Regions from separate parts of the Streptomyces sp. NPDC047886 genome, predicted to be linked through region 2. Evidence: riboswitches for the same ligand, from Rfam matches in the RefSeq annotation. Region 2 holds a riboswitch; each other region holds the start of a gene.
What was found. Region 2 has a riboswitch for thiamine pyrophosphate ahead of ACGF5U_RS06255 (thiamine ABC transporter substrate binding subunit). Riboswitches for the same ligand answer to the same signal wherever they lie in the genome.
Positions count from the first base shown of each region.

Region 1 (10,320 bases), on a different contig from region 2:
CCCCGCCGGCGCCGTCCGTCAGCCATGTGATGGTGTGGGCCGAGTACGGATTCAGCGCCAATATGCGGCTGTCCGATTTCGCGTCCGAGCGGACCATCTTCGCCACGCACAAGGACGGTGAGCTGCTCACCGCCGAACACGGCTTCCCGCTGCGGTTGATCGTGCCGCACCTGTACGCCTGGAAGGGGCCCAAGTGGGTCCGGGGCGTGGAGTACATGACCGCCGATCGCCGCGGCTTCTGGGAGGAGCGCGGCTATCACAACATCGGCGACCCGTGGACCGAGCAGCGGTACTCGTACCAGGAGGAGCCGGGGGACGGCCCGGAGCTCTGACTCCTGGTACGAGCGTCAGTGGTGGTACCGGTGGACCACCGCGTGCCCCTTGCCGCGACCGATCATCCACTTGTTGACCGGGGTGGTGACGGCGAAGGCGACCAGGAACGCGAAGCCCAGCGCGCCCCAGAACAGGCCGTCGGCCAGGTGCGCGTCCATCGCGCCCGGCACCAGCAGCAGGACGCCGTTGTCGACGACCTCCATCACGGTGATCGAGAGCGTGTCGGCGGCCAGGGCGACGCCGATGGCGGCCTTCAGGCCCAGCCCGGCCCGTACGACGGCCCAGAGGGTGAGCGAGTAGCCGAAGAAGAACGCCAGCGTGATGGCGAGGGCCATGGTCGGCGCGTTCCCCCAGCCGAGCGCGGTGCCGATGACCATGCCGAGCACCTCACCGATGGCGCAGCCGATGAGGCAGTGGAGCGTGGCCTTGGCGGCCACGGCCCAGCTGACCTTGCCGGTGGCGTGCCGGTGGTCGTGGGGCCCGTGGTGGTCCTGATGGCCGCCCGTGTGCTCGGGGTGCTGAGCGTGCCCGTCGTGGCGGACGGGGGCGGGTGCGGTGCGCTCTGTGGGGTGCTCGGTGTGCGCTGTGCCGGGCGCTGTGCTGTGCGCGGTCGGCCGGGTGTCGCTGTCGTGCCTCATGAGAGGTCCCCCAATGCCGGGTGGCGGTTCCTGACGACAGCGGGAACCATATACCCCCCTAGGGTATTCCCAAGGGTCCGTGCGGTGCTGGGGGTGTCAGTGATGGCGCAGTTTCTTCAGCCTCTCCACGTCCGCCAGGTGCCCTTCCCTGCCGCCGGGGGTCTCGATGATCAGCGGCACGCCCTCGGTCGCCGGGTGGCGCATCAGCTCGCGGAACGGGTCCTCGCCGATATGGCCGGCGCCGATGTTCGCGTGGCGGTCCTTGTGGGCGCCCACCACGTCCTTGGAGTCGTTGGCGTGCACGAGCTTCAGCCGGCCCTCGCCGACCGTCCCGACCAGCTCGTCCAGCGTCCGCCGCATCCCGTGCTCGCCGGTCAGATCGTGCCCCGCCGCGAAGATGTGGCAGGTGTCCAGGCAGACGCCGAGCCTGGGGTGGGCGTCGAGCGCCGCGAAGTACGGTGCGAAGTCCGCCGCCGTCGAGCAGAGAGACGACCCCTGGCCGGCCGTCGACTCCAGCAGCAGGAACGGGTCGTCGGCGTGCGTCAGCTCGTCCAGCAGCGGCAGCATCCGCTCCCGCACCTGGGCGAGCGCCTCCTCGCGGGGGCGGCCGCCGGTCGCCGAACCGGTGTGCACGACGACGCCGAGCGCGCCGATCTCCCGGGCCCGGCGCAGCGAGTGGCGCAGGGAATCCACCGACCGGTCGACCGTCGCCTCGGTGTGCGAGCCGAAGTTGATCAGGTACGGGGCGTGCACGTACGCCGAGATGCCCCCGGTCTCGCAGGCCGCGCGGAACAGCTCGTCCTGCGCCGGGTTCCCGGCCGGAGTCGCCCAGCCGCGCGGGTTGGCCACGAAGACCTGCACGGTCTCGGCGCCCAGCTCACGGGCGTAGGCGAGGCCGGTTCTGGCCAGGCCGCCGGCCACGGGCACATGGCCGCCGACGGGGTTGCGGACGCCGCCCGGCCGGGAGGGGCCGACAGCCTGGGAGCGCATGGGTGACTAGATTCCCTTGGTCTTGACGGTGATGGTGCTGCCCTCGGGCGCCCGCTCGCCGCCGGCCACGGACTGGCTGCTCACGGTGTCGCTGAGGAACGGGAAGCTCTTCTCGACCTTCACCTCGAAGCCCGCCGCCTTCAGCTCGCGCGTGGCGTCGTCCACGCTCAGCCCGGTGACGTCGGGGACCTCGGCCATGCGCGGGCCCTTGGAGAGCGTCAGCGTGATCGTGTCGCCCCTGGCGGCCCGGCTGCCCTCGGCGAGCGACTGGGCGGCCACGGAACCGGCCGGGTGCGGTGAGTGGACGCGCTCATCGGCGATCCGCACCCTGAACCCCGTGTCCGTGAGGCTGCTCCGGGCGTCGTCGCCGGTCCGGCCGATGACGCCGGGGACGTCGATCGGGGCGCCCTTGCTGACCACGAGGGCCACGGCGGAGTCGGGGGAGCGCTCGGTGCCGGCCGCCGGGGAACTGGAGATCACCGCGCCCTGCTCGACGTCCTCGCTGAACTCCTCCGTCACCACGCCCGCCGCGAGGCCCGCGTCCGCCAGCGCCTTCTTGGCGTCCGCGAGCGGCGTGCCCTTGAGCTCCGGTACCTTGACGATCTTCGGGCCCCGCGAGATGACGAGCGTCACCGAGCCGTTGCCCCGGACGCGCTCGCCCTGCGCGGGGTCGGTGGCCATGACGGTGCCGCGCTCGAAGGCGCCGCTGAACTCGGTTCTGGTGCCGCCGACGTCGAGACCCGCGTCGGCGAGGCGCTTCTCGGCCTCCGCCCGGCTCTTGCCCAGCAGGCCGGTGGGGACGTGCGTGAACTGCCCGGAGTTGATGTACCAGACGCCCGCGCCGACCGTCAGGACCAGCAGCACCGCCGCCACGACGGCGAACAGTCCGCGCCGGGGACCCGAGAAGGGTCCGGTGCGTGGCGCGGGACGGCCACCGGACTCGGGGGCGGGCGGCAGCTCCAGACGGCTGGTGTGCTGGACGCCGGGTCCCGCGCCGCCGTCCGCCGCGCCGCCGAGAGCCCCGCCCGCAGCACCGCCGCCGGCAGCCCCGCCGCCGAGAGCCCCGCCCGCAGCACCGCCGCCGATGGCCGCCTCGGACGGCAGGGGGCGCGGGATGACGCTGGTGACGTCGTCCGGGTCGGCGGCGGACTCGGCACGGGCCTGCGGCGGGACCAGGTCCAGCTGGTCGTCGCCGAGCGCGGCGCGCGCCTCCCTGACCCGGGCCAGCAGCGCCACCGCGTCATGCGGGCGTACGTCCGGGTTGCGGGCGGTGGCCTCCGCCACCAGCTCGTCCAGCTCGACGGCGAGGCCGGGTACGGCCTCGGACGGCGCGGGGACCGCGTTGTTCAGATGCTGGTAGAGGACCTGCGCCGGGGTGTCGCCGGTGTGCGGCTTCGCGCCCGTCAGCATCTCGTACAGCACCACGCCGCACGCGTAGACGTCGGCGCGGGTGTCGGCGGTGCCCAGCTCGATCTGCTCCGGCGCCAGGTACGACACCGTGCCGAGCACGGATCCCGTGGTGCTGGTCGCGGCGCCGACGGCCCGTACGAGCCCGAAGTCGGCGACCTTGACCCGGCCGTCGTCGCCTATCAGGACATTCTCCGGCTTCATGTCCCGGTGCACGAACCCGGCGCGGTGCGCCGCGCCCAGGGCGGCGAGGACCGGCTCCAGGATGTCGAGCGCCGCACGGGGGCGCAGCGCCCCGCGTTCGCGCAGCACGTCCCGCAGGGTGCAGCCGGCCACGTACTCCATCGCCAGGTACACGTACGCGCCGTCGGCGCCCTGGTCGAAGACGCCGACGACGTTCGGGTGCGAGAGCCGGGCCACGGACTTGGCCTCACGGATGAACCGCTCCACGAACGACGCGTCGGTCGCCAGGGACGGGTGCATCACCTTGAGGGCGAGCAGCCGGTCCAGCCGGGTGTCGACGGCCGTGTAGACCGTGGCCATGCCACCGACGGCGATGCGCGCGTCGACTCGGTAACGGCCGTCGAGCAGCTGACCGACGAGCGGGTCGTGCAGGGTCGTATCCACGCGGTCGAGTCTACGAGCCCGTACCGACCCGCCCGTCGCCCTGTACATGATCAGCGCCGTACCGCAGCCGACCTGTGACAGCCGGCCGCGGGGGCGGTCAGAACGCCGGGCGCTCGGGATCCAGCACGGCCCTGCCCTCCACCGGTGACGAGGCCTCCGCGAAGTGGCGGCGGGGGATGCGGCCCGCGCGGTGCGCGAGCCGGCCCGCCTCGACGGCGTGCCGCATCGCCTCGGCCATCAGCACCGGCTCCTGCGCCCGTGTGACCGCCGACGCCAGCATCACCGCCGCGCAGCCCAGCTCCATCGCCAGCGCCGCGTCGGACGCCGTACCCGCGCCCGCGTCCAGGATCACGGGCACGTTCGCGCGCTCCACGATCAGCTGGAAGTTGTGCGGGTTGCGGATGCCGAGACCCGAGCCGATGGGGGAGCCCAGCGGCATGATGGCCGCGCAGCCCGCGTCCTCCAGCCTGCGCGCCAGGACCGGGTCGTCGTTGGTGTACGGCAGCACCGTGAAACCGTCGTCGACCAGTGCCTCCGCCGCGTCGAGCAGCTCGATCGGATCGGGGAGCAGCGTGCGCTCGTCCGCCACCACCTCCAGCTTGATCCAGTCGGTGCCGAGCGCCTCCCGCGCGAGCCGGGCCGTCAGCACGGCCTCACCTGCCGTGAAACAGCCCGCCGTGTTCGGGAGGACGCGGATGTCCAGCCGGTCCAGGACGGACAGCACCGAGCCCTGGACGGTCGGGTCGAGGCGGCGCATGGCCACGGTCGTCAGCTGCGTGCCGCTGGCGGCGAGGGCGCGTTCCAGTACGTCGAGGCTCGGCGCCCCGCCCGTACCCATGATCAGCCGGGAGTCGAAGGTCGTCCCGGCGATGGTGAGACGGTCGTCGGCCATGGTTCAGCCCCCCTGGACGGCGGTGAGGACCTCGACCCGGTCGCCGTCGGCGAGCAGCGTCCCGGCCCACTGGCCGCGCGGGACGACGGTCTCGTTGACGGCGGCGGCGACGCCGGACGGGGCGGACGTGAAGGTCGCGACCAGCGCGTCCAGCGTCAGCGGGGAGGCCAGCCGTCGTGCCGCACCGTTCACGGAGACGGTCAGGGCGGCGGCGGTCCCGGGCGGGGCGGGGGTCTCACCCGGGGCGCTCATGCCGGTCGGGGCACTCATGACACTCCTACGGTGGAGAAACGGGCGGGCGTGAACGCGCGGGCCTCGTCGGGCAGCTCACCGGTGGTGAGCACCGCCGCCAGCACGTCGCCGGTGACCGGCGCCAGCAGCACCCCGTTGCGGTAGTGCCCGGTCGCCAGGTGCAGGCCGGGCAGCGCGGACGGGCCCAGCATCGGGGCGTTGTCGGGCGATGCCGGGCGCAGGCCCGCCCGGGTCTCGGTGAGCGGCAGCTCGGTGATGCCCGGCACCAGCTCGTGCGCGTCGCGCAGCAGCTCGTACACGCCGCCCGCCGTGACCGTGGTGTCCCAGCCGAGTTCCTCGCTCGTCGCGCCCACGACCAGCTCGCCGTTCTCGCGCGGCACCAGGTACACCTGGCTGCCGCGGACCACCGCCCGGACCGTACGGCTCAGGAACGGCGCGTACGGGGCGGGCACCGCCAGCCGCACGACCTGCCCCTTCACCGGCCTGACCGGCGGCAGGACATCGGCCGGTACGCCGCCGAGCCGGCCGCTGAGGCTGCCGGCCGCCAGCACCACCTGACCGGCCGCCACCTCCGTCCCGTCCGCGAGTACGGCTCCCGCCGCCCGGTCCCGTACCACCGAGAGCCGGTCCGCCCAGGAGCGGTGCAGGGCCACCCCGGCGTGCCGGCAGGCCGCCAGCAGCGCCGCCGTCAGCCGCCGGGGGTCGACCTGGTGGTCGCCGTCGACCCGCAGCCCGCCGCGGACCCCGGGTGCCAGCATGGGCTCCAGGCGGCGGCACTCGCGGCCGGTCAGCCACTCGGACTCCAGCCCGCAGCGGCGCTGCAGCGCGTGCAGTTCCCGCAGATGGGCCCGGTCGTCGGCGTCCAGCGCGACGGCGAGCGTGCCGCACGCGCGGTAGCCGACGTCGAGCCCCGTGACCTCCTCCAGTTCGGCGACGAAGCCCGGATACCGCTCCGCCGACGCCGTGTTGAGACCGAGGAGCGTCTCCTCCCCGTAGTGCAGTTCGGTGACCGCGGCGAGCATTCCGGCCGCCACCAGCGCGGCCCCTCCGCCCGGCTCGGGGTCCACCACGGCGGTGCGCAGCCCCCGCTGCGCCGCCCGCCAGGCCGTGACCAGGCCGATGATTCCGCCCCCGATGACGAGGACGTCTGACGTACGTGACATGGGCGTCCAGCCCCTCCCTTCGCCGGCATGACCCGGATCAGGTTCGTACGGTCGGAGGCCGTCCAGCCTCCCTCTCAGCCCGGTGCGTCCGGGCTCCCGCGAGTGCTCTAGCGTGGCCAGACTAACCCCACCGCCGGACCGTCTGTAAGGGAGCCTTCGCCGTGGCGCGTTCACTCGACGGACTCGTGCTGTACCCGGTCGCCGACCAGGCGCCCGGCCAGGTCGGCACCGGGACCCGGTTCACCTACCACGAGCGGGACGGCCGCGTCTGGGCCGAGTACGCGGGCGGCGACGTCGTGCACGGGCACCTCGTCGGCACGCGCGCGGGGGACCGGCTCGACTTCCGGTACGTGCAACTGAGGCGGGACGGCCGGACGGCGTCCGGGCACTGTCTCTCCACCGTGGTGGAGCTCCCCGACGGACGCGTTCGGCTGGAGGAGACGTGGGAGTGGGAGTCCCAGGAGGGCCGTGGCACGAGCGTGGTCGAGGAACCGTCTTCCTGACGTCATGTCAGCTGCGTAAGGTGATCGCGTGAGCGAGCAGAAGAGGGAAGAGCGGCGCGTCGTCATCGTCGGCGCGGGAATGGCCGGGGTGCAGACGGCGGTGGCCCTGCGGGAGCAGGGCTTCACGGGGCCGGTGCTGCTGCTCGGCGCCGAACCGCACCAGCCGTACGACAGGCCGCCGCTCTCCAAGGCGGTACTCCTGGGCAAGGCCGAGGACTCCGCCTTCGACGTGGACTTCGAGGCGCTCGGCATCGAACTGCGCCTCGGCGTCGAGGTGAGCGGCCTGCGCCCCGGCGCGCACGCCGTCGACACGGAGGCCGGGCCCGTCCCGTACGACGTGCTCGTCGTCGCGACCGGTGCCGTGCCGATCGCGCTGCCCGGCTCCGAGGGCGTCCCCGGCGTCCATCTGCTGCGCACCGTGGACGACGCGGAACGGCTGCGCCCGGTCCTCGCCGGGCAGCACGACGTGGTGGTCGTCGGTGCCGGGTGGATCGGCGCCGAGTTCACCACGGCCGCCCGCGAGGCGGGCTGCGCGGTGACCGTCGTGGAGGCGGCCGACCGGCCGCTCGCGGGCGCCCTGCCCGCCGAGGTCGCCGCGCCGATGGCCGAGTGGTACGCGGAGAGCGGCGCCGAACTCCTGACCCGCGCGCGCGTGGACCGGGTCGAACCCGGCACGGTCACCCTGGACGACGGCCGGATCCTGCCGGCCGGAGCCGTCGTCGTCGGCATCGGCGCGCGGCCCGCCACCGCGTGGCTGGCCGGCTCCGGCGTCGAACTCGGCCCCGACGGCGCCGTCGTCGCGGACGACCGGCTGCGCACCTCCGTCCCCGACGTGTACGCGGTCGGCGACTGCGCCTCGTTCCCGTCCGCCCGGTACGGCACGCGCCTGCTGGTCCACCACTGGGACAACGCGCTCCAGGGGCCGCGCACGGTCGCCGCCGACATCGTGGGCGAGACGCCCCGCCCGTACGACCCCGTGCCGTACTTCTGGTCCGAGCAGTTCGGCCGTTTCGTGCAGTACGCCGGGCACCACGCGGCCGCCGACACGATGGTCCGGCGGGGCGACCCGGCGACCGCCGCCTGGTCGGTGGTGTGGCTCAGGGACGACGCCCTGGTGGCCCTGCTCGCGGTCGGCCGCCCGCGCGACCTGGCCCAGGGCCGCAGGCTGATCGAGTCGGGCGCCCCGCTGGACCCGGTGCGCGTCGCGGACCCGGCCACGCCGCTGAAGGCGGCGGCCAGCGGAGCCTGACCGCCGGAGCCGCCGGAGCCGCCGGAGCCGCCGAGCCGCCGGAGCCGCCGAGCCGCCGGAGCCGCCGCGCCCGCCGGGCCGCGCCCGCTGGCCCGCCCGCCCGCCCCGGCCCCGCCGACCCGCCCCCGGACAGCCCGCCCCGGCCCCGCTCACAGCACCGCTCCGGGCCGCTCGCCGCGCCCGCCGGGCCGCCACCGCGCCGCGCCCCCGGCCCCGCTCTCAGCGCCGCCCCGGGCCGCCCGCCGGTCCGCCCGCCGGGCCGCCCCGGGTCGCTGGGGGACGCGGCCTTCCGGGTGTGGTTGTCGGCCGCCCGGTGGGGCGCGGGCCCCGTACACCCCCACCCCGCTACCGACTGTCAGTCGGGGATGGCAGGCTTGTCACGTGACCGAGATTGACGCAAAGACCGATGCTCTCGTCCCTGCCTGGCTCCACCTTCCCGACATCGCGGAGATGCTCGATGTCGAGGTGACGCGTGTGCGGCAGCTGGTCAAGGAGGGCCAGCTGATCGCCGTGCGCCGGGGTGAGAACCGGACGCTCCAGGTGCCTGCCGACTTCATCAAGGACGGCAAGGTCGTCAAGGGTCTCTCCGGCACCCTGACGCTCCTGAAGGACGACGGCTTCACCGACGAAGAGATGCTGGAGTGGCTGTTCACTCCGGACCCGACCCTGCCGGGCACGCCCGCGCAGGCCCTCCGCGAGAATCGCGGCACGGAGGTGAAGCGCCGAGCCCAGGCGCTCGCCGTCTGAGACACGAGCACCACACCGACACCAGGCGGTGCGCGGGCGGGCCCGCCCGCGCACCGCGCACCGCCGCACAACGGGGGGAAACACCTCATGGCCACCGCACGCGCGCAGCTGTCCGACGCCCGGCTCTATCTGTGCACGGACGCCCGCAAGCGGCAGGGGGACCTCCCCGAGTTCCTCGACGCGGTCCTCACCTCCGGCGTGGACATCGTCCAGCTCCGCGACAAGGGCATGGAGGCCGGTGAGGAGCTGGAGCACCTCGCGGTGTTCGCCGACGCCTGCCGCCGGCACGGCAAGCTGCTCGCGGTGAACGACCGGGCCGACGTGGCGCACGCCATCGGGTCCGACGTGCTGCACCTCGGCCAGGGCGACCTGCCCGTCCCCGCCGCCCGCGCGATCCTCGGCGAGCGGGTGCTGATCGGCCGGTCCACGCACGCCGACGCGGAGGTGGACGCGGCGGTCGCCGAGCCCGGCGTGGACTACTTCTGCACGGGCCCCTGCTGGCCCACGCCCACCAAGCCCGGGCGGTACGCCCCCGGCCTCGACCTCGTGCGGTACGCGGCGTCGCTGGCGGGGGAGAGGCCCTGGTTCGCCATCGGCGGCATCGATCTGGGAAACGTGGACCAGATTCTGGACAGCGGAGCCCGCCGGATCGTCGTCGTACGGGCCATCACCGAGGCCGACGACCCGGCCGAGGCGGCGTCGTCGCTGGCCAAGCGGGTCCGGGAGCGGGACACGGAGTAGTTGCGCCAGGGCCGCGCCAGATCCGCGCCCGGCCCTCCAAGGTGTCCATGAGTGTCCGAAGCGTGGACAAGAACCCGGCAAATCACCCCAAACCATGTCCTCTGGTTGGGTGAGCCCGGCGGGTCGTGGCTACGCTGCCGACATGGCCCTTGGCACTCCTTCCACCCGTACGGATCGCGCCCGCACCGTGCGTGATCTGCTGGCGACCGGCGAGACGACGTACTCGTTCGAGTTCTGGGCGCCCAAGACCGAGAAGGGCGAGCGCAACCTCTGGAACGCGCTGCGCCGGGTCGAGGCGGTGGCCCCGAGCTTCGTCTCCGTGACGTACGGGGCCGGCGGTTCCACCCGCGCCGGGACGGTCAAGGCCACCGAGCAGATCGCCGCGGACACCACCCTGACGCCCGTCGCGCACCTCACGGCGGTCGGCCACTCCGTCGCCGAGCTGCGCAACATGGTCGGACAGTTCGCCGACGCCGGGATCCGCAACATCCTGGCCCTGCGCGGCGACCCGCCGGGCGACCCGATGGCCGACTGGGTCTCGCACCCGGAGGGCCTGGAGTACGCCGTCGACCTGGTCCGGCTGATCAAGGAGGCCGGGGACTTCTGCGTCGGTGTCGCCGCCTTCCCGGAGATGCACCCGAGGTCCACGGACTGGGACACCGACGTCCGGCACTTCGTGGACAAGTGCAGGGCCGGCGCCGACTACGCCATCACCCAGATGTTCTTCGAGCCGGAGAGCTACCTGCGGCTGCGCGACCGGGTCGCCGCCGCGGGCTGC
Region 1 is NZ_JBIDCF010000001.1:355,776-366,095, reverse strand. Features, by position in the region: gene ACGF5U_RS01640 (sulfite oxidase-like oxidoreductase) at 1-332, shown strand, start outside; gene ACGF5U_RS01635 (DUF4396 domain-containing protein) at 348-971, opposite strand; gene ACGF5U_RS01630 (deoxyribonuclease IV) at 1,068-1,961, opposite strand; gene pknB (Stk1 family PASTA domain-containing Ser/Thr kinase) at 1,968-3,995, opposite strand; gene ACGF5U_RS01620 (thiazole synthase) at 4,093-4,887, opposite strand; gene thiS (sulfur carrier protein ThiS) at 4,891-5,139, opposite strand; gene thiO (glycine oxidase ThiO) at 5,154-6,302, opposite strand; TPP riboswitch at 6,300-6,412, opposite strand; gene ACGF5U_RS01605 (hypothetical protein) at 6,464-6,805, shown strand; gene ACGF5U_RS01600 (NAD(P)/FAD-dependent oxidoreductase) at 6,834-8,054, shown strand; gene ACGF5U_RS01595 (Rv2175c family DNA-binding protein) at 8,436-8,801, shown strand; gene thiE (thiamine phosphate synthase) at 8,889-9,542, shown strand; gene metF (methylenetetrahydrofolate reductase [NAD(P)H]) at 9,685-10,320, shown strand, end outside.
Region 1: linked by a shared signal. The riboswitch ahead of thiO (glycine oxidase ThiO) and the one ahead of ACGF5U_RS06255 (thiamine ABC transporter substrate binding subunit) in region 2 are both predicted to bind thiamine pyrophosphate.

Region 2 (10,320 bases):
CGCATCAGCCCCGGCAAGACCCGTGAGGGCCTGCTCGGGGCGGTGACGTTCGCGATGGTGGCGGGCGCCCTGTCCATGCAGTTCCTGATCGACGGCGGCACCTGGTGGCAGGGGCTCGTGCTGGGCTTCGCGGTCGCGGTGAGCGCGACACTCGGCGACCTCGGCGAGTCCATGATCAAGCGGGACCTGGGCATCAAGGACATGGGCACGCTCCTCCCAGGGCACGGGGGCATCATGGACCGGCTGGACTCGCTGCTGCCGACAGCGCCGGTGGTGTGGCTGCTGCTGGTCGTGTTCGTCGGGGCCGGCTGAACACGGGAGTCGGCCGAGCCGCCGTCGGATCGGCCACGGCTCACCGCTGACCTGGGCTTTTCCCGGGAAGGGCTCGTTGTCCACAGGGCGGCGGGCCCTTTTCCGTATCTCTGCGACACTGGTAGCACCATGCCCAAGCCCGGAGAACTCACTTTCGTCGCCCCGCGCGGAGCCAAGCAGCCCCCGCGGCACCTCGCCGACCTCACGCCCGCCGAGCGCAAGGAGGCTGTCGCCGCCATCGGCGAGAAGCCGTTCCGCGCCAAGCAGCTGTCCACGCACTACTTCGCGCGGTACGCCCACGACCCCGCCGAGTGGACCGACATCCCGGCCGCCTCGCGCGAGCGGCTCGCCGGGGAGCTGCTGCCCGATCTGATGTCCGTCGTCCGGCACATCTCGTGTGACGACGACACCACCCGTAAGACGCTGTGGCGGCTGCACGACGGCACGCTGGTCGAGTCCGTGCTCATGCGCTACCCGGACCGGGTGACGATGTGCATCTCCTCGCAGGCCGGCTGCGGGATGAACTGCCCGTTCTGCGCCACCGGCCAGGCCGGTCTCGACCGGAACCTGTCCACGGCCGAGATCGTGCACCAGATCGTCGACGGTATGCGGGCCCTGCGCGACGGCGAGGTGCCCGGGGGTCCCGCCCGGCTGTCGAACATCGTGTTCATGGGCATGGGCGAGCCCCTCGCCAACTACAAGCGGGTCGTCGGCGCGATCCGCCGCCTCACCGACCCGGAGCCGGACGGGCTCGGGCTGTCGCAGCGCGGGATCACCGTGTCCACCGTCGGGCTGGTTCCGGCGATGCTGCGGTTCGCCGACGAGGGCTTCAAGTGCCGTCTCGCCGTGTCGCTGCACGCCCCGGACGACGAGCTGCGGGACACCCTCGTCCCGGTGAACACCCGGTGGAAGGTCCGCGAGGTACTGGACGCGGCGTGGGAGTACGCGGAGAAGTCCGGGCGCCGGGTCTCCATCGAGTACGCGCTGATCAGGGACATCAACGACCAGGCCTGGCGCGGCGACCTGCTCGGCCGGCTGCTGAAGGGCAAGAGGGTCCATGTCAACCTGATTCCGCTGAACCCGACCCCGGGATCGAAGTGGACCGCCTCCCGTCCGGAGGACGAGAAGGCGTTCGTGGAGGCCATCGCGGCCCATGGGGTGCCGGTCACCGTCAGGGACACCCGTGGCCAGGAGATCGACGGGGCCTGCGGTCAGCTCGCCGCCGCCGAGCGCTGACCAGAGCGCCGCCCCGGGCCCTAAGGTCTGGGCGCCGAGGGGCTGTGCCTTGAGGTCTGGCTGTGGGGCGGCCTGGGCTCTGAGGTCGGCGCCGATCACCGGGCCGAGGGTGCCGACCGCCGGGCCGAGGGCGTCGATGCCCGGGCCTGGGGGGCGGGCGTCGAGAGGCCGGGCGACCGGCCGGGAAACGGCCGGAAATCGCCCCGTTGTAGTCTGAGCTCGAACATCTGCATATTCCGACAGGGGAGCGCCACAGCGCTGAGAGTGCGGTGCCGTCAGACCGCAGACCCTCTGAACCTCGCCCAGGTCATTCTGGGTAGGAAGTTCGGTCGTTACTCGAGCTGTTGCGCCCTGCCCACCCGCCCGACGGGTGGGCAGGGCCGCGTCTCTTCCTGGACACCCCCAGGAGGAATCTCAGTGAGCACCACCAAGAAGATCGCGGTCGGCACGCTGGCCGCCGCGCTGGGCGTCACGACGCTCACCGCCTGCGGTGACGACTCCGGCACATCGGCCGGCGACGGCACGAAGCCGAAGACCGTCACCCTCGTCAGCCACGACTCCTTCAACGCTTCCGAGGCCGTCCTGAAGGAGTTCACCCGGCAGACCGGCTACACGGTCAAGGTCCTCAAGAGCGGCGACGCCGGTGAGGCCGTCAACAAGGCCGTCCTCACCAAGGGCGCCCCGCAGGGCGACGTCTTCTTCGGCGTCGACAACACCCTGCTGTCCCGCGCCCTCGACAACGACCTGTTCCAGCCGTACGAGGCGAAGGGCCTCGACCGGATCCCGGACGCGGTCCGGCTCGACAAGGACAAGCACCGCGTCACGCCCGTCGACTCCGGCGACATCTGCGTCAACTACGACAAGAAGTACTTCGCCGACAAGAAGCTCGCGCCGCCGCAGACCTTCGACGACCTGGCGAAGCCCGCCTACAAGGACCTCCTCGTCGTGGAGAACCCCGAGCGGTCCTCGCCCGGACTCGGCTTCCTGCTCGGCACGGCCGCCGCCTACGGGGACACCGGCTGGCAGGACTACTGGAAGAAGCTGAAGGCCAACGGCGTGAAGGTGGTCGACAGCTGGGAGATCGCCTACAACCAGGAGTTCTCCGGCTCCGCCGGCGGCAAGCAGGCCAAGGCGGACCGGCCGCTCGTCGTGTCGTACGCCTCCAGCCCGCCGGTCGAGGTGCTGTACGCCGACCCGCAGCCGAGCGAGGCGCCCACCGGCGTGTCCACCGGCACCTGCTTCCGGCAGATCGAGTTCGCAGGGCTGCTGACCGGCGCGAAGAACGAGGCCGGCGGCAAGGCCCTGATCGACTTCCTGATCGGCAAGCGGTTCCAGGAGGACATGCCGCTGCAGATGTTCGTGAACCCGGTCGCCGACGACGCGAAGCTGCCCGCGCTGTTCACCCAGCACGGCGTGGTGGTCGACAAGCCGGAGACCGTCGCCCCTGACAAGATCGCCAAGAACCGGGACGAGTGGATCCAGACGTGGTCCTCGCTCGTCCTGAAGTGACGGACCCGCCGGCCGACGGCCGGCCCGCCCGAGGCGGGACCGCCAGGGGCGGGACGGCCAGGGGCGGGACGGCCAGGGGCGGGCTGGTCAGGGGCGGGCTCCTGCTCCTGCCCCTGGCCTTCTTCGCCCTGTTCTTCGCCTACCCGGTCGCCGCGATCGTCGGCCGGGGGCTGAAGGCCGACGGGGTGTGGAAGTTCGGCCGGCTCGGGCAGGTCCTGAGCCGGCCGGACATCCTCGACGTCCTGTGGTTCACCACCTGGCAGGCACTCGCCTCCACCGCGCTCACCCTGCTCGTCGCGCTGCCCGGCGCGTACGTCTTCGCCCGGTTCGACTTCCCCGGCAAGCAGCTGCTGCGGGCCGTGGTGACCGTGCCGTTCGTCCTGCCGACGGTCGTCGTCGGCACGGCGTTCCTGGCGGTCGTCGGCCGAGGGGGGCTGCTGGACGACCTGTGGGGCGTACGGCTCGACACGACCGTATGGGCGATCCTCCTCGCGCACGTCTTCTTCAACTACGCCGTCGTCGTCCGGACGGTCGGCGGCCTGTGGGCCCAGCTCGACCCCCGGCAGGAGGAGGCCGCCCGGGTCCTCGGGGCGTCCCGGCTCGGCGCCTGGCGGCGGGTGACACTGCCGGCGCTCGCACCCGCCGTCGCCGCCGCCGCGCTGATGGTGTTCCTGTTCACGTACACCTCGTTCGGTGTCGTGCTGATCCTCGGCGGGCCCGGCTACCGGACCCTGGAGGCGGAGATCTACCGGCAGACCGCGCAGCTGCTGGACCTGCCGACGGCCGCCGTGCTCACGCTCGTGCAGTTCGCCGCGGTCGGCGGCATCCTCGCGGTGCACGCCTGGACGGTACGGCGCCGGGAGGCCGCGCTGCGGCTGGTCGACCCGGCGCGGACCGCCCGCCGGCCGCGCGGAGCCGGACAGTGGGCCCTGCTCGGCGGCGTCCTCGTCTCGGTCGCCGTGCTGCTGCTCCTGCCGCTCGGGGTGCTGGTCGCCCGGTCGCTGGACGCCTCCGGCGGGCTCGGGTACTACCGGGCGCTGCGGTCGGCCGGCTCCGGCGGCGGCACCTTCCTGGTGCCGCCGATGGAGGCGGTCTGGAACTCCCTCCAGTACGCGCTGGCCGCCACCGCGATCGCCGTGGTCGTCGGGGGGCTCGCCGCCGCCGCGCTGACCCGGCGGGCGGGCCGGCTGGTGCGCGGCTTCGACGCGCTGCTGATGCTGCCGCTCGGCGTGTCCGCCGTGACCGTCGGTTTCGGTTTCCTGATCGCGCTGGACGAGCCGCCGCTGGACCTGCGCACCTCGTGGATCCTGGTGCCGCTCGCCCAGGCCCTGGTCGGGGTGCCCTTCGTCGTACGGACCATGCTGCCCGTCCTGCGGGCCGTGGACCCGAGGCTGCGCGAGGCGGCCGCCGTACTCGGCGCGTCACCGCTGCGGGCCTGGCGGGAGGTGGACCTGCCGATGGTGCGGCGGGCGCTGCTGGTCGCCGCCGGGTTCGCGTTCGCCGTGTCGCTGGGCGAGTTCGGGGCGACCGTGTTCATCGCCCGCGCCGACAGCCCGACCCTGCCGGTGGCCGTGGCACGGCTGCTCGGCCGGCCCGGCGAGCTCAACTACGGGCAGGCCATGGCGCTGTCCACCATCCTCATGGTGGTCTGCGCGGTGGCGCTGCTGCTGCTCGAACGTGTTCGTACCGATCGCTCGGGAGAGTTCTAGACATGCTGGCGCTGGAAGGCGTGACCGTACGCTTCGGGGCCCGGGACACGGCGCGGACCGCCCTCGACGCGGTGGACCTGACGGTCGCCGACCACGAGATCGTGTGCGTGCTCGGGCCGAGCGGCAGCGGGAAGTCGACGCTGCTGCGGGTCGTCGCCGGGCTCCAGCACGCCGACGCGGGCCGGGTGCTGCTCGCGGGCGCCGACCAGGCGGGCGTGCCCGTGCACCGGCGGGGCGTCGGCCTGATGTTCCAGGACCACCAGCTGTTCCCGCAGCGCGATGTGGGCGGCAACGTCGCGTTCGGGCTGCGGATGCACGGCGCGTCGCGGGCCGAGCGGGCCGCGCGGGTCGCCGAACTCCTCGACCTCGTCGGGCTGCCCGGCACGGAACGGCGCTCCGTCGCCGCCCTGTCCGGCGGTGAGCAGCAGCGCGTGGCGCTGGCCAGGGCGCTGGCCCCCCGGCCCCGGCTGCTGATGCTGGACGAGCCCCTCGGCCAGCTCGACCGGGGGCTGCGTGAGCGGATCGTGGTCGAGCTGCGCGGACTGTTCGGGCGGCTGGGCACGACCGTGCTGGCCGTCACCCATGACCAGGGGGAGGCGTTCGCCCTCGCCGACCGGGTCGTGGTGATGCGCGACGGCCGGATCGCCCAGGTGGGCACGCCCACCGAGGTGTGGGAGCGGCCCGCGTCCGAGTTCGTGGCCCGGTTCCTGGGCTTCGACAACGTGGTGGCGGCGCGGGTGGGCGGCGAGGCGGCCGACACGGTGTGGGGCAGGGTGCCGGTGCCCGCCGGTACGCCGCAGTGCGAGACGCGGCTGCTGGTGCGGCCCGCCGGGGTGCTGCTCGGCGATCCGGCGGACGGGCTGCGCTGCACCGTGGAGGCGCGGACGTTCCGGGGCCATCACGTCGCCGTGCGGTTGCGGCCGTCCGGCGGGGACGCGCCGCCGCTGGAGGCGGAGTGCGGCCTGCGCGACGCGCCGGAGCCGGGCGCGGCGGTCGGGGTGACGTTCGCCCCGGACGAGGTCGTCGTCCTGGACGCCGCCTGACGCCGCGCGGGCCGCGAACGCGGCGGGTACGGCACCCCTGGCGCGGCGGGCCGGGCGGCCCCGTAACGCGGCGGGCAGTGCGCCCCCGGAACGCGCGGGCCGGGCGGCCCCGTAACCCGGCGTCCCAGGGGACGGCACGGCTCCGCCGGGTGGGCGGAGCCGGGTGCTCAGCCGACGGCGGCGGGCGCGCGTTCCGGTTCGGCTCCGGCCCCGTCGTCGGCGCCCGGTGCCGCCGGCCCGCCGTGGCCTTCCGGCGCGCCGAACCAGGCGACGGCCACCGCGCCCGCCACGGCGAGGACGAAGCCGAGCACGGCGAGCCAGCCCAGACCGGCGCGGGCCGCGTCGCCGAGCCACAGCACGCCGATCGCGCCGGGCAGCACCGTCTCACCGACGACGAGCGCGGCCGTGGCGCCGTTCACGGAGCCGATCTGGAGCGCGACGGTGTGCAGGTACATACCGCCGAACCCGGCGACGAGGATCGCGTACAGGGCCGGGTCGGTGAGCAGCGTGAAGGGGTCGAACGGATCGATGCCGCCCAGGATGCGCACGCCGACGCCGAGCGCGCCGAAGCCCAGTCCGGACAGCAGACCGGCGAGGATCGCGGCCCGTGCGCCCAGCAGCCGTACGACCACGGTGCCGCCGACGATCAGCAGCAGCGAGATCGCCAGCAGCCACCAGTGGGTGCTGATCGGGGTGTGTCCGCTGCCCTCGGGCCCTGCCGCCGTGGCCAGGAGCACCAGCGCCGAGCAGACGACGCCGATCGACGTCCATTCGGCGCGGGTCAGCCGGATGCCGAGCATCTTGACGCTCAGCACGGCGGTGATCACCAGGTTCGCGCTGATCACCGTCTGGGACAGGAACAGCGGCAGCATCCTGGCGGCCAGCGCGCCGAGTCCGAAGCCGATGAAGTCGAGGATCGTGCCGACGATGAACTCCCAGGTCATCGCGGCCTTCGCGGTGGACGACAGGGACGGGCCGCCGTGCTGGGTGACCCCGGGAGCGGCGGTGGGACCGGTGCCGGAGCCCGCTCGCGCTCTCGCCGCCGCGGCCTCCTGACGCGCGGACCTGCGCGAGCCCACGGCTTGCAGGACCGAGCCCGTGCCGTAGCAGATCGAGGCCGCGATGGCCGTCAACAGTCCTATGAGCACACCGGGCTCCGTTCCGAGATGGTCTGTACCGTCTGCCAGACGTCGGTTCGGTGCCGAAAGTTGCTTCTGTCTGTTTCGCTACGTGGCCGACGCGAGCCGCAGCAGCTCCTCCGCCGCTTCCTCCACCGTGTCGACCAGCGCGATCCGCGGCGCCATCGAGCGGCCCTCGGCCAGCGCCCGCAGCAGCGGCCACGCGGGCAGGTGCTCGGTCCAGTGCGTACGGTTCACCAGGACCATCGGGGTCGGTTCGCCCCGCGACTCGTAGTAGTTGGGCGTCGCGTTGTCGAAGATCTCCTGCACCGTGCCGGCCGCGCCCGGCAGATAGACCACACCGGCCGTGCAGCGCGCGAGGAGGCCGTCCTCGCGGGTGGCGTTGGCGAAGTACTTGGCGATGTGCTCGGCGAACGCGTTCGGCGGCTCGTGCCCGTAGAACCAGGTCGGGATGCCGATCGAGTCGCCGCCGCGCGGCCAGCGCGCCCGCACCTCGAACGCCACGCGGGCCCAGGCGCCGATCGACGGCGCGTACGACGGCTCCTTGCCGAGCAGCAGCAGCGCGTCGTCCAGCATCCCGTCGGGGTGCGGCGCGGCGTACGCGCCCAGGTTCGCGGCCTCCATCGCGCCGGGACCTCCACCGGTGGCAACCGTCAGCCCGGCGCGGCTCAGCGTGCGGCCGAGCCGGGCGGCGCCGGCGTACGCGTCGGTGCCCCGAGCCATGGCGTGGCCCCCCATGACACCGACGACCCGGGCACCGGCGAGCCGCTCGTCCAGCGCGTCGGAGACGGAGTCGTCGTGGACGGCGCGCAGCATCGACGCGAAGACGTCGCCGTCCGCCAGGGTCCGCTGGAACCACTCGTACGTCAGGGCGTCCGGCGTGGCCCCGTACCCGTGCTCGGCCAGGGCCGTGAACAGTTCGTCGGGGGAGTAGAGCAGCCCCCGGTACGGGTCGAACGGCAGATCCGGTACGGGCGGGAACACGAGCGCCCCCTCGCCCCGTACCTTCGTCGCCGCGTCCGGCAGCATGGGGCAGCCGAGGAACACGGCTCCCGTGGTGTCGACGGACAGCAGGGCGAACGTACGGTCCGTCAGATCGACGGACTGGACGCGGTGTCCGACGAGGCTGCCGCGCGCGACGACCGCGTCGAACTCCTCCAGCGTCTCGATCTCTCGGTCGTGGCCGTGCGGGTGTCCATGCCGGTGAAGGTGCGCCATGCGGCCACGATAGGCCCTGCCCGGCGGCGAGTTGCCCCCTGCCCCCGAGGTGGCGGGGGCGCCCGGGTCAGTACCGCAGCGGCAGCGCCGCCAGCAGCGCCACGGCCCACGTCAACGGTCCGAAGACGGTCAGCAGGAGCCCGGCGCGCAGGGCGGCGGCCGTACGCAGCATCGACGCGGGGGCGCCGAGCCGGATCAGCGCGGCCGTCGTCCCGGCCCGGCACTGGCGGGTCTCCAGCGCGGCGGTGAGGAGCGTGGCCAGGGTGCAGGCCATCACCAGGCCCGCGCCGAGACCGGTCAGCGGCCCGAGCGGGCGCCCGCCCGCCCCGTGCAGGACGGTCGCCGTGATCGTGGCCGACCCCACCGCGCACACCACGCCCAGGGGCCGCCCGATCCGGTGCGCCTCCTCCATCAGGGCGCGCCCCGCGAGCAGCCGGGTCGGTCCGGGCCGCAGCGCCTGGAGCAGTCGGCCGCACAGGTGGGCGAGGCCCGGCCCCGCGACGGCGAGCCCCACCGCGGTGAGCAGCCAGCCGGCGAGGACCCCGACCGGCCCGCCGTCGAGCCCGCCAGGCAGCAGCGGCGGCGCCGTACCGGTCGTGCCGAGGGCCGCGTACGTCTCGACGGCGAGCCCGACCGCCATCAGCGCCACACCCCAGGCCAGCCCGGCCGGTTCGGGCGCCGGGTCGAAGGGGTCCTTGGCCTCCTCGCCCGCCGCCTGGCCGCGTCGCGGGCGCAGCGTCAGACCGGTGGCGGCGGACGCGGCGACCGGGACGACGGCGAGGAGCGTCAGCGCGGCCGGCAGGGGCAGCGGCGCGCCCGCGTCGAGCAGCTCGGCCGCGGCCCCGTCGAACGGCAGGCCCGTGAGGTCGCCCCGCAGGTGCAGGTAGAACAGGAGCGCCAGGGCGGAGCCGAGGGCGCAGGACACCGCGGTGGACGTGGCCGCGATCGCGGCGAGCCGTACCGGACCGAGGCCCAGGGACGACAGTCCGGGCCGGGGCCGGGTGCCCGGGTCCGTACGGGCCACCGCGACCGCCAGATGGACCGTCGCGGCCAGCGGCAGGACGCACCACAGGAGCCGTGGCACGGACGCGGACGGTTCGCCGGGGTTCGCGACGGCGTGGCCCAGCGTGTACAGGAGCAGGAAGCCGACCCCGGCCGACGCGGCGGTCACCAGCAGCCGGCGTGCCAGGACGACCGCGTGGCCGCCGCGGGCTAGACGGAGAGCGAGCACGCGTCGCGGCCCTCCGCTGCGTCGAGCTGTACGGGGTTGGCGCGCCGCCCGTCGACGAGCGTGACCGCGCGGTCGGCGAGGGCGGCGACGTCCGCGTCATGGGTGGCGAGGACGACGGTGATGCGGTGGGAGCGCGCGGCGGCGGTCAGGGTGCGCAGGACCTGGGAGCGGTCGGCGCTGTGCAGGACCGCCGTCGGCTCGTCCGCGAAGAGGACGGCGGGCATGGCGACGAGGGCCCGCGCGACGGCGGTGCGCTGGCGCTGCGACTGGAGCAGGGCGTGCGGCCGCTTCATGGCACAGGCGCCGATGTCGAGGCGCTCCAGCCACTCCAGGGCGGTCTCCTTGGCCGCGCGGTGGGGGAGGCCGCGCAGCAGCAGCGGGAGGGCGGCGTTCTCCCAGGTCTTGAGTTCGGGGACCAGGGTGGGTCGCGGGTCGATCCAGCCGAAGCGGTCGCGGCGCAGCCGCTCGCGCTGGAGCGGGGTCATGGTGTGGACGGGGGCGCTGTTGAACCAGACCTCGCCCTGGTCGGGGACGACCTGGCCGGACAGACAGCGCAGGAGGGTCGTCTTCCCGCAGCCGCGCGGTCCGTGCACGGCGAGGATCTCGCCCTCGCGTACGCCGAGGGAGACTCCGCTCAGCGCGGGCGAGCCGCTCAGCGTGTGGTGCAGGGAGCGCGCCCACAGGACGTCGTTGTCGGGCGGGGCCACCATGTCAGTCACACCTCAGATCCGCTCGGAGCCGTCGATTTCCCCCCGAAACGGTGGGAACGTAACACGTGGCTCATCGGGGCCCAACGGTGTGGCACGGCATCCGGAAACGCCCGTGGCCCGGATGCACCCGTGTGGGTGAAGCCGGGCCACGGTCGGCCGACGACGGGCGGTCGGGGGAACCGCCCGGGGGAGCCCCGCGAGGGGCGCCCGTGC
Region 2 is NZ_JBIDCF010000002.1:107,562-117,881, reverse strand. Features, by position in the region: gene ACGF5U_RS06265 (phosphatidate cytidylyltransferase) at 1-312, shown strand, start outside; gene rlmN (23S rRNA (adenine(2503)-C(2))-methyltransferase RlmN) at 442-1,548, shown strand; TPP riboswitch at 1,780-1,889, shown strand; gene ACGF5U_RS06255 (thiamine ABC transporter substrate binding subunit) at 1,966-3,057, shown strand; gene ACGF5U_RS06250 (ABC transporter permease) at 3,159-4,766, shown strand; gene ACGF5U_RS06245 (ABC transporter ATP-binding protein) at 4,769-5,809, shown strand; gene ACGF5U_RS06240 (hypothetical protein) at 5,977-6,957, opposite strand; gene ACGF5U_RS06235 (LOG family protein) at 7,036-8,166, opposite strand; gene ACGF5U_RS06230 (hypothetical protein) at 8,234-9,397, opposite strand; gene ACGF5U_RS06225 (ABC transporter ATP-binding protein) at 9,379-10,107, opposite strand.

Region 3 (10,320 bases), on a different contig from region 2:
AGCTCGCCCGTGAGACCGGACTGCCGCTTCCGACGACGTACCACCTGTTGCGCACGCTGACTCACGAGGGCTATCTCCGCAGGGAGAACGGCCTGTTCGCGCTGGGCGCCGCCTCCCGGAGGCTCGCCGGTGCCGGAGCTGTGCAGAATCGTCGCACCAAGATCGAGGACTCGCTGGCGCAGTGGCGCGACGAGATCGGCGTTCCCGTGTACTTCGCCGTCTACCGCGACGGTGAGATCGAGCTCGTCGCGGTGTCCGACACGCCCACCGCCCCCGCCGTCGACGAGTGGGCCGACTTCCGCCGCACCGGCCACGCCCATGCGATCGGCCAGTGTCTGCTCAGCCAGCTCGACGCCCAAGCCCGCCAGGACCATCTGGACCGCCATCCCGTCACGGCCATCACCCCGTACACGGTGCGTGACCGGCGGACCCTCCTGGACCGGCTGGACCGTGCGCGTCCCATGCAACCGCTCATCGAGCGCCAGGAGTACGCGCTCGGCACTGTCTGCGCGGCGATTCCCATCACCGTCGGCTCGACGGCCGCCACGATGGCCATTTCTGTACCCCTCCACCAGGAAGAACGGTTGCTCCCCGCTGTCACCCGACTACGGAGTGAAATCGGAACGCTCCTCAGCTCCCTGGCGTTCTCTATCAGTATCTGAAAAATCACTCCTTGTGATCCTGTAGCGCGTGCAGGACGATGGCGTCAAGAGGGTCAGGGGGGATCAATCCTGGCCGTTTTCGCCGTCGTTCTTCGTCGGCTGCTGTCCGTCACTGCTTCACCTTCGTCACTGCTTCATCTACAGCGGGGTACATGATGCGCGAATCGGTTCAGGCCGAGGTCCTGATGAGCTTCATCGTCTCGGAGGAGCTCTCCTTCCGGATCCCGGTCGAGCTCGGTTACGAGATGCGGGACCCGTTCGCGGTCCGGATGACGTTCCACCTGCCCGGCGATGCCCCGGTGACCTGGGCGTTCAGCCGGGAACTGCTGCTGGACGGCATCAATCTGCCGAGCGGGGACGGGGATGTGCGCATCGCGCCGACGGACCGCGATGAGCTGTCGGACGTCATGATCCGCCTGCGTGTGGGCGCGGACCAGGCGGTGTTCCGGGCGAGCGCCCCGCCGCTCGTGGCGTTCCTCGACCGCACGGACAAGCTGGTGCCGATGGGCCAGGAGCACACGCTGGGTGACTTCGAGGTCGGTCTGGAGGAGGCGCTCGGGCGCATCCTCGCCGAGGAGAACGCCGGCTGAGCCCCGGGCGCGGGCGGGACTCGGGCCCCGGGCCCGGCCTCTCATGCCCGCGCCCCGCCTCCGGTCCGCGACGGCAGGCCCCGCGCCCGCCTCGTACCGGCGGCTCAGCGTTTGCGGCGGCGGCCCCGGCCGGTGCGTACCGCAGGCGCGGGCCCGCCCGGTTCACCGGTCCCCGCGGCGCCGTGCGCGAGCGCCGACCGCCGGTCCGCCGACACGACCAGCGCGGCCAGCGCCGTGGTCACCGGCACCGAAGCGACCAGGCCGATCGAGCCGACCAGCGTCCGCACGATCTCCTGCGCCACGATCTCGCTGTTGGCCACCGTCCCCACACTGCTCTGCGCGATCGAGAACAGCAGCAGCAGGGGAAGCGCCGCACCCGCGTACGCCAGCACCAGCGTGTTCACCACCGACGCGATGTGGTCCCGGCCGATCCGGATACCCGCCCGGTACAAGGCCCGGGGACCCATCCTCGGGTCCGCCTGGTGCAGTTCCCACACCGCCGACGTCTGAGTGACCGTCACATCGTCCAGCACACCGAGCGAACCGATGATGACGCCGGCCAGCAGCAGACCGGACATGTCGATGTTCGGATACAGGCCGTGGATCAGACCCGTGTAGTCGTCGGTGTTGCCGGTCAGCGACGCCCAGCCGATGAACAGCGAGCCCAGCAGTCCGATCAGCAGCAGCGAGATGAGCGTGCCGAGCACGGCGACCGAGGTCCGCGCGCTCAGCCCATGGCTCAGGTACAGCGCGACCAGCATGATCGCGCTGGCCCCCACGACGGCCACCACCAGCGGGTTCGAGCCCTGCAGGATGGCGGGGAGGATGAAGAACGTCAGGGTCAGGAAACTGGTCCCGAGGGCGACCAGCGCCATCACGCCCCGCAGCCGACCGACCGCCACCACCGCCAGGGCGAAGACGACACCGAGAAGCGCCAGCGGGAATTTGCGGTTCACATCGGTAACCGAGTACTGCAGATCCCGTGGGGCGTCGGGCGCGTACGCGACCACGACCTCCTGGCCCTGGTCGAGGCGGCGGGGCGCGTCCGGCTGCACGATCTCGGTGAACGTACGGCCCTTGTCCTTGCCGGTGGTGACCTCGATGGTCGCCTTCTCGCAGTCGCCCTGCTGGGCGTTGATCGCCTCACGCCCCTGGGGCGTCGTCGTGTCGCCGGTCGGCGGGACCTGCGCGGCGTTCACATCCGCACAGTTCACCCTGTCGACGCGGACGACCTTGCCCTGCTCGGTCTGCCGGTCGAAGCCGACACCGGTGCGCTCGTGCGCCGGTGCTCCGCCCGGCCACAGCACGGCCAGACCGACCAGCACCGCGGTGGCGAAAGGAATCAGCACTGCGGCGATCACCTTCCGCAGATGCTTCGAGACGGGCGCGGCAGGCCCGTGAGTGTGCGCGTGGACATGGCCGAGCCCGTCGTGGGCGGTGCCGTGTTCCGGGCGCTGTTCCGGGGGCTGATGCGAGGAAGTCACCGACCGATCATCGCAAGAACGAGGGGGGCCCTCTGTTCAGCGCGGCCGGAATGACGCTAGCGTGGTGGCACCTTTGCACACGCGGGAGCTCGGAGCACCGGGCTGAGAGGGCGCTGACCTTCGTACATCCGTACGGGAAGCAGCTGCGCCGACCGCCGAACCTGTTACCGGGTAATGCCGGCGTAGGGAGTAGGTCATCATGACCGTTCAGGACGCACGCACGCCTGCCTCCAGCCCTGAGGGGTCCCACCCCGAGGGGGCCCCGGACGGGGCCGGGGAGAGCGGGAGGTCCATCGGCTGGCACAAGGGATACGTCGAGGGTTCGCGCCCCGACATCCGGGTGCCGGTCCGGCAGGTGCACCTCACCAACGGCAAGGACGTGACGCTGTACGACACGTCCGGTCCGTACACCGATCCGAACGTCGAGACCGATGTACGCCGCGGGCTACCACCGTTGCGCGAGAACTGGATCATCGGCCGCGGCGACACCGAGGAGTACGCGGGACGCCCGGTCCGCCCCGAGGACGACGGCATCAAGCACACGTCGCCGCGCGGCGGCCTGCGCAACCTGGACGCGGTGTTCCCCGGCCGTCCGCGCCAGCCCCGGCGGGGCCGCGACGGCCAGGCGGTGACCCAGCTCGCGTACGCGCGCCGGGGCGAGATCACCCCGGAGATGGAGTACGTCGCGGTCCGCGAGAACGTCTCGCCCGAGGTCGTACGCGAGGAGATCGCGGCCGGCCGCGCGGTGCTCCCGGCGAACGTCAACCACCCGGAGATCGAGCCGATGATCATCGGCAAGCGGTTCCTGGTGAAGGTCAACGCCAACATCGGCAACTCGGCCGTCACCTCCTCCATCGAGGAGGAGGTCGAGAAGATGACCTGGGCGACCCGCTGGGGCGCCGACACGGTCATGGACCTGTCCACCGGCCGCAACATCCACACCACCCGCGAGTGGGTGCTGCGCAACTCCCCCGTGCCCATCGGCACCGTGCCGCTCTACCAGGCCCTGGAGAAGGTCGACGGCAGGGCCGAGGAGCTGACCTGGGACATCTACAAGGACACGGTCATCGAGCAGGCCGAACAGGGCGTCGACTACATGACGGTCCACGCCGGCGTACTGCTCCGGTACGTGCCGCTGACCGCCCGCCGAAAGACCGGCATCGTCTCGCGCGGCGGCTCGATCATGGCCGCGTGGTGCCTCGCGCACCACAAGGAGAGCTTCCTGTACGAGAACTTCGAGGAGCTCTGCGAGATCCTCGCCGCGTACGACGTGACGTACTCGCTCGGTGACGGCCTGCGGCCCGGCTCGATCGCCGACGCCAACGACGAGGCGCAGTTCGCGGAGCTGCGCACGCTCGGCGAACTCAACACGATCGCCAAGCGGCACAACGTACAGACCATGATCGAGGGACCGGGCCATGTCCCGATGCACAAGATCAAGGAGAACATCGACCTCCAGCAGGAGATCTGCGAGGAGGCGCCGTTCTACACGCTCGGCCCGCTGACCACCGACGTCGCCCCGGCGTACGACCACATCACCTCGGGCATCGGCGCGGCGATGATCGCCTGGTGGGGCACGGCCATGCTCTGCTACGTCACGCCCAAGGAGCACCTGGGCCTGCCCAACCGCGACGATGTGAAGACCGGCGTCATCACCTACAAGATCGCCGCGCACGCGGCCGACCTCGCCAAGGGGCACCCGGGCGCGCAGGAGTGGGACGACGCGCTCTCGGACGCACGGTTCGAGTTCCGCTGGGAGGACCAGTTCAACCTGGCCCTCGACCCGGACACGGCCCGCGAGTTCCACGACGAGACGCTGCCCGCCGAGCCCGCGAAGACGGCGCACTTCTGCTCGATGTGCGGGCCGAAGTTCTGTTCGATGAAGATCTCGCAGGACATCCGCCGGGAACACGGCGGCTCGCAGCAGGAGATCGAGGACGGCATGGCGGCGAAGTCGAAGGAGTTCGCGGCGGCCGGCAACCGCGTCTACCTGCCGCTGGCCGACTGACCCGGAGAACGGGGACGACCGGGCGGGCCCGCGATCCGAGGGGGGAGTCGCGGGCCCGCCCCGCCCGCCGTGCGCCCGGTCTGCCGTGCGCCCCGTGCGCCCCATGCGGCGTGCGCCCGGTCTGCCGCCCGCCGTGCGTCCGGTCTGCCGTGCGCCTGGTCCGGCGTGCGCCCCGCCCCCGTGCGACGCGCTGTCCGCCGTCCGGTGTCCATGCCCGTCCACCGCCCATGGCCCGGACCGCCGTCCGTGGTGGCGGGCGTGGGCGGGAGCGGCTTCGGTCGTGGGGGTTCCGGTGCGGCCGTGCGTCGGCACACTGGCGGGGTGACTGCGACTTCCCTGAGCAAGGGCGCCAACCTTCCCGTCCCGGCCGCCGCCGTTCATGCCGAGCTCTCCTGGCGGGAGCACCCCGGGGTGCCGGACGCCGACGCGTCGGCGCTGCTCCTCACCGGGGCCGGCCGCGTGCGCGACGACCACGACTTCGTCTTCTACAACCAGCCGCGGCACGCCTCGGACGCCGTACGCCATCTGGGCAAGCGGACGGCGGGGGGCGTCGTCACCGACACCGTCGGGGTGGAGCTGCGCCGGGTCGAGACCGGGATCGAACGGATCCTGCTGTGCGCGTCGGCCGACGGCGGGACGTTCGGCGCGATGGCGGGCCTGACGCTGCGGCTGCTGGACGCCGGGAGCGGGGCCGAGCTCGTGCGCTTCGAGATGACGGCGGGGACGGAGACGGCGTTCGTCTGCGGCGAGCTGTACCTGCGTGACGGCCGGTGGAAGTTCCGTGCCGTGGGGCAGGGGTACGACTCCGGTCTCGCGGGGCTCGCCACCGACTTCGGTATCAGCGTGGACGAGGAACCAGCCGCCGCGCCGAGCTCTCCAGCGCCGACACGTCCCGCGCCGACACGTCCCGTGCCGAGTCCTGCCGCCCCGAGCCCTCCCGCGCCGACCACCACCGCGAATCCGGCTGCCGCGCGCCGGGCCGGCGCGGGGGAGGAGCGGCTGCCCGTCGACATGCGCAAGCGCCTCTCGCTGCGCAAGGAGCAGGTCGCGGTCAGCCTGCGCAAGCACGGCGCCGAGGGGACGACGGCCCGCGTGATCCTGGTACTCGACGCTTCCGGGTCGATGTCGTTCCTCTACTCCCGGGGCGTCGTCGCCGACGTGGTCGAGCGCATGGCCGCCGTGGCCGCGCAGTTGGACGACGACGGCGAGATGCAGGCGTGGACCTTCGCCTCGCATCCCGCCCGGCTGCCGGATCTACGGCTGGGTGAACTGCCCGAGTGGCTGCGGCTCCATGTGCGGGTGGGCGAGCTGAGTCTGTTCGGCCGGTCGCGGAAGCCCAGGAAGGGACTTCACCCCGGTCAGGTGGACATGCGGGCGGTGGGCATCCAGAACGAGGAGCAGAAGGCCATCGCCGAGGTACGGGCCTACGTCCGGGCCAACCCGACCGCCGCGCCCACCCTGGTGCTGTTCTTCTCCGACGGCGGCGTGTACCGGAACGCCGAGATCGAGCGGGAGTTGCGGGAAGCGGTCGACGAACCGGTCTTCTGGCAGTTCGTGGGGCTCGGGCGGTCGAACTACGGCGTACTGGAGCGGTTCGACACCATGCCGGGGCGTCGTGTCGACAACGTGGGGTTCTTCGCGGTGGACGACATCGCGGTCGTTCCCGACGCCGAACTCTACGATCGGCTGCTGTCCGAGTTCCCCTCGTGGATCGCCGCCGCACGACGGCTCGGCATCCTCTGACGTATCTGGCTTGTTCATGACGGTGTGTCGCCTTGTGTCGTGATCATCCCCACGGCCAGGCGTCGGAACGGACACGGTAGAGCGGCAGGTCGATGTACGTTTCGCCGCCGACCGCAATTGGCTTGACGTGTACTTATGTGTCCTTTACCTTCCCCGTGTTTGGCGAAAAAACGATTCGTCCCTGACAAGGGCGGTGGAGGGAACCTCAGTGAGCTGGTACCTGGCAGTACTCAAGAACTACGTGGGCTTCGGCGGGCGCGCGCGCCGCAAGGAGTACTGGATGTTCACCCTCATCCACTCCGTTATCGCGCTGGTGCTGATGGGTGTGGACTACGCCGCCGGTACGAACGGGGTCCTCTACGTCCTGTACATCCTCGCGGTGCTGCTGCCTGCGCTCGCCGTCTCGATCCGCCGTCTGCACGACACCGGCCGGTCCGGCTGGTGGCTGCTCATCTCGTTCGTGCCGCTGGTCGGCGGCATCATCCTGCTGGTCTTCCTCGCCTCCGACGGCAAGGCCGAGGCGAACAAGTGGGGCGCCAACCCGAAGTTCGTCCCCGCCGCCTGAGGCGTCGCCCACGCGTGACCCGGAGCCCGGTGCCGTCAGCGGCGCCGGGCTCCGGCATGTCCGGTGGGACGGGAGATGTCAGTCGGGCTGGTGGTCCGGGAGGCGTTCGGACGCCGGGGCCGCCGGGCCCGTGAAGTCGGGACTGGTGAAGTCCGGGCTGGTGAACCCCGCGCGCGGCGCCGTGCCGCCCTCCGCCGGGCTGCTGAAGTCGGGTCCGCTGTAGCCGACCTTCGGGATCCGCCCCGCCTGCCGCCGGGCGTCCGCCGCTTCGGGCGGAGCGCCGGGCTCGGCGAGCGCGGCGCGCAGGAACGGCAGGATGCCCCGCTCCAGCAGCGCGTGCAGCCACGCCTCCCGGGCGCGGGAGATCTCGTCGGGCAGGTCACCGCCCGGTTCGTGCGCGGACACCTGGGTCGAGCTGTTCCGTACGGCGGCGACCAGCAGCCCGATCGCGGCGGCCAGGATGCTCGCCGCCGTCACGGCGCCGAAGAACCAGCCGGCCGTGAGCAGGGGGTCGGCGAACGACGGGGCCGGATCGAGCATCTTCAGGACGTACCCCACGAGCAGGAAGATGACCGCTGCCGTGCCGGCGAGCACCGGGGCGAGCACGGTCACGACGACACCGAAACCCGCGCCGGTGGTCGTCTCGTCGCCCGCTGGGCCGAGCACCGAGCTCATCATGGACATACCGGTGGGCCGGCGGTGCTCCTCGCGGACCTTCACGAAGTGGTCGTACTCGGTCGAGGCCGCCTCGGTGATCAGCGCTGTCGCGTTGAGTGCCATGGTGCGCAGCTGTTCGGCGTTGAGCCGTTCCCCGACCGCGGCGAGATCCGGGCGGTCGTGCGCGGTGCGCAGCGCGTCGTCGAGGAGGCGCTCGTACGCGGCGCGGTCCTCGTTCAGCAGGTGCGGAGCGCTTCTCATGTGCATCCCCCGATACTCCGTGGCGCCTGTCCGCCCGCGTAGAACGGGCAGTTGGGCACAGACGGAGGAGAGCCTGCTACGGATGCACCGATGGTAGAGCGGGTACGCAGGGGGGTGACAGAGGGTTTCCGGAATTCGCCTGCCCCGGTCGCTCTCAGTTGTGCAAGGGGAGTTGGACGACCAGCAGCTTTCCGGCCATGGTCACCCCGCCGTCCATGGCGATGGCGAGTCCGTCCGCGTACACGTGGGGGCCTTGGACCGTCGGGCCCGTGGTCTCGCCGTCGGCGTCCTCGGTGCCGACCTCGCCGAGCAGGTACGGGATCGGGCTGTGCCCGTGCACGACGCGCTGTCCGCCGTACGCCGCGAGCAGTTCGCGTACGGCCGTGGCCCCGCCCTCGTCACGGAACGCGAAGCGCTTGGTGAACTTGCGGAACAGGTCCCAGCACTCGTCGGCGTCGTTGCGGGTGAGGATCTCGTGGACGGTGTCGTTGACGTCCTCGATGGTGGTGCCGTAGTCGAGGTACGCGGTGGTGTCGGAGTGCAGCAGCAGATGGCCGTCCTGCTCGACTACCGCGTCGAGCCGGGCCATCCACTGGAGGTGGACCTCCTGGAGGCGGTCCATGTCGCTCTTCTGGCCGCCGTTGAGCAGCCACGCCGCCTGGAAGGTGGCGGTGCCCGCGCCCGAGTTGACCGGGGTGTCGCCGAACCGCTTCGCGCCGAGCAGCAGCAGTTCGTGATTGCCCATCAGGGCCTTGCAGTAGCCGCCGGCCGCCGCCGCCTCGGCGGACAGCCGCATGACGAGGTCGATGACGCCGATGCCGTCGGGGCCCCGGTCGGTGAAGTCGCCGAGGAACCACAGCCTGGCGTTGCCCGCCGCCCAGTGTCCTTCGGCGTCGATGAGGCCCTGCGCGCGGAGGGCGACCAGGAGCTCGTCCAGGTAGCCGTGGACGTCGCCGACGACGTACAGCGGTCCGGGTCCGCCGTTCGCCGCGGCCACCGGAGCCGTCGCCGGCTCGGCCTCCGCCGCCGTGACGTCGACCTGGACGGTGTCGCCCCGGTTGATCACCGGCAGGTCGCGTGCGGTGGGCGTGTAGCCCTCGGGCGGCTCGCCCTCCGGGAACGCGTTGCCGGGGTGCACCGCACGGGCCGGCGCCTGCGGGGGCTCCTGCCGCGGTGGCACGGGCTGCGGGTGGGGCTGCGCGGAGTTGCCCTGCACGGGCACCTTGGCGTACGGCGGTACGCGGAAGTCGCGCAACGTCGCCGTCCGCACCACGGGTCCTTGACCGGCCCCCTGAGTCATCGACCCCTCCACCACCGTCGCGACGCCCTACACCTCGCGGACCGGCCTGGTCGGGGTGGCCCGCGGTGTCGTGCGCCCATCATAGGAATGAGGCCTGTGCTGTGTGACGCACCAGGGGTGGTGAATCGGAGTGCACCCCCGGTTCACCGGCTGTTTCGCCCCAATTGTTAAGGTCTGGACCGGCCTCCGCCGGTCCTTTCCTCTCCATCCGTACGAGCTGCCGGGGGCCGGGCAGCCGGCGGTCACTCCTGGGGGCGTGACCGGGGCGGGCTGACGGTGGTCCGCGGCGACCGTCGCTGCGACGACGTGCGGACGATCAGCTCCGTCGGTATCACCTGCTGGACCGGCCGGTCGGTGTCGATGCCCTCGATGGCGTCGATGAGCAGCTGGACGACCGCGGTGCCGATCCGCCGGGGCTTGAGCGACAGGGTGGTGATCGGCGGCTCGGTGGTGGCGTAGACGGTGGACTCGCTGCAGCAGACCAGGAGCAGATCGTCCGGGACGCGCAGTCCGTACCTCCGTGCCGCGGCCAGCAGGTCGGTGCCGTTGGGGTCGAAGAGACCGTAGACGGCGTCCGGCCGGTCGGGGCGGGCCAGCAGCCGGTCGGCGGCGACCGCGCCGGCGCACGGATCGTGGGCGGGGTACGACTCGTACACCGGGTCCTGGCCCACGCGCTCGCACCAGTTGAGGTACGCGGTCGTGGACAGTCGGGTGTACGTGTCGGTGGTGGTGCCCGTGAGCAGGCCGATGCGCCGGGCGCCGGCCGCCGCGAGGTGGTCCAGCAGATCGATGACGGCCGCCTCGTGATCGTTGTCGACCCAGGCCGTGACCGGGAGAGTGCCGGCCGGGCGGCCGTCGGACACGACCGGCAGCCCCTGGCGGACCAGCTCGGTGACGACCGGGTCGTGGTCGGACGGATCGATGACGACGGTGCCGTCGAGAGCGACGTTCGACCAGACGTCCGCGGGGCTGCGGCGTGAGGTGGCGGGCAGAATGACAAGGGCGTACCCGCGGGCGAGCGCGGCGGAGGTGGCGGCTCTCGCCATCTCC
Region 3 is NZ_JBIDCF010000003.1:494,468-504,787, reverse strand. Features, by position in the region: gene ACGF5U_RS13845 (IclR family transcriptional regulator) at 1-662, shown strand, start outside; gene ACGF5U_RS13840 (SsgA family sporulation/cell division regulator) at 818-1,252, shown strand; gene ACGF5U_RS13835 (YibE/F family protein) at 1,357-2,736, opposite strand; TPP riboswitch at 2,808-2,942, shown strand; gene thiC (phosphomethylpyrimidine synthase ThiC) at 2,936-4,744, shown strand; gene ACGF5U_RS13825 (VWA domain-containing protein) at 5,066-6,487, shown strand; gene ACGF5U_RS13820 (DUF805 domain-containing protein) at 6,696-7,052, shown strand; gene ACGF5U_RS13815 (hypothetical protein) at 7,131-7,976, opposite strand; gene ACGF5U_RS13810 (metallophosphoesterase) at 8,125-9,285, opposite strand; gene ACGF5U_RS13805 (LacI family DNA-binding transcriptional regulator) at 9,513-10,320, opposite strand, start outside.
Region 3: linked by a shared signal. The riboswitch ahead of thiC (phosphomethylpyrimidine synthase ThiC) and the one ahead of ACGF5U_RS06255 (thiamine ABC transporter substrate binding subunit) in region 2 are both predicted to bind thiamine pyrophosphate.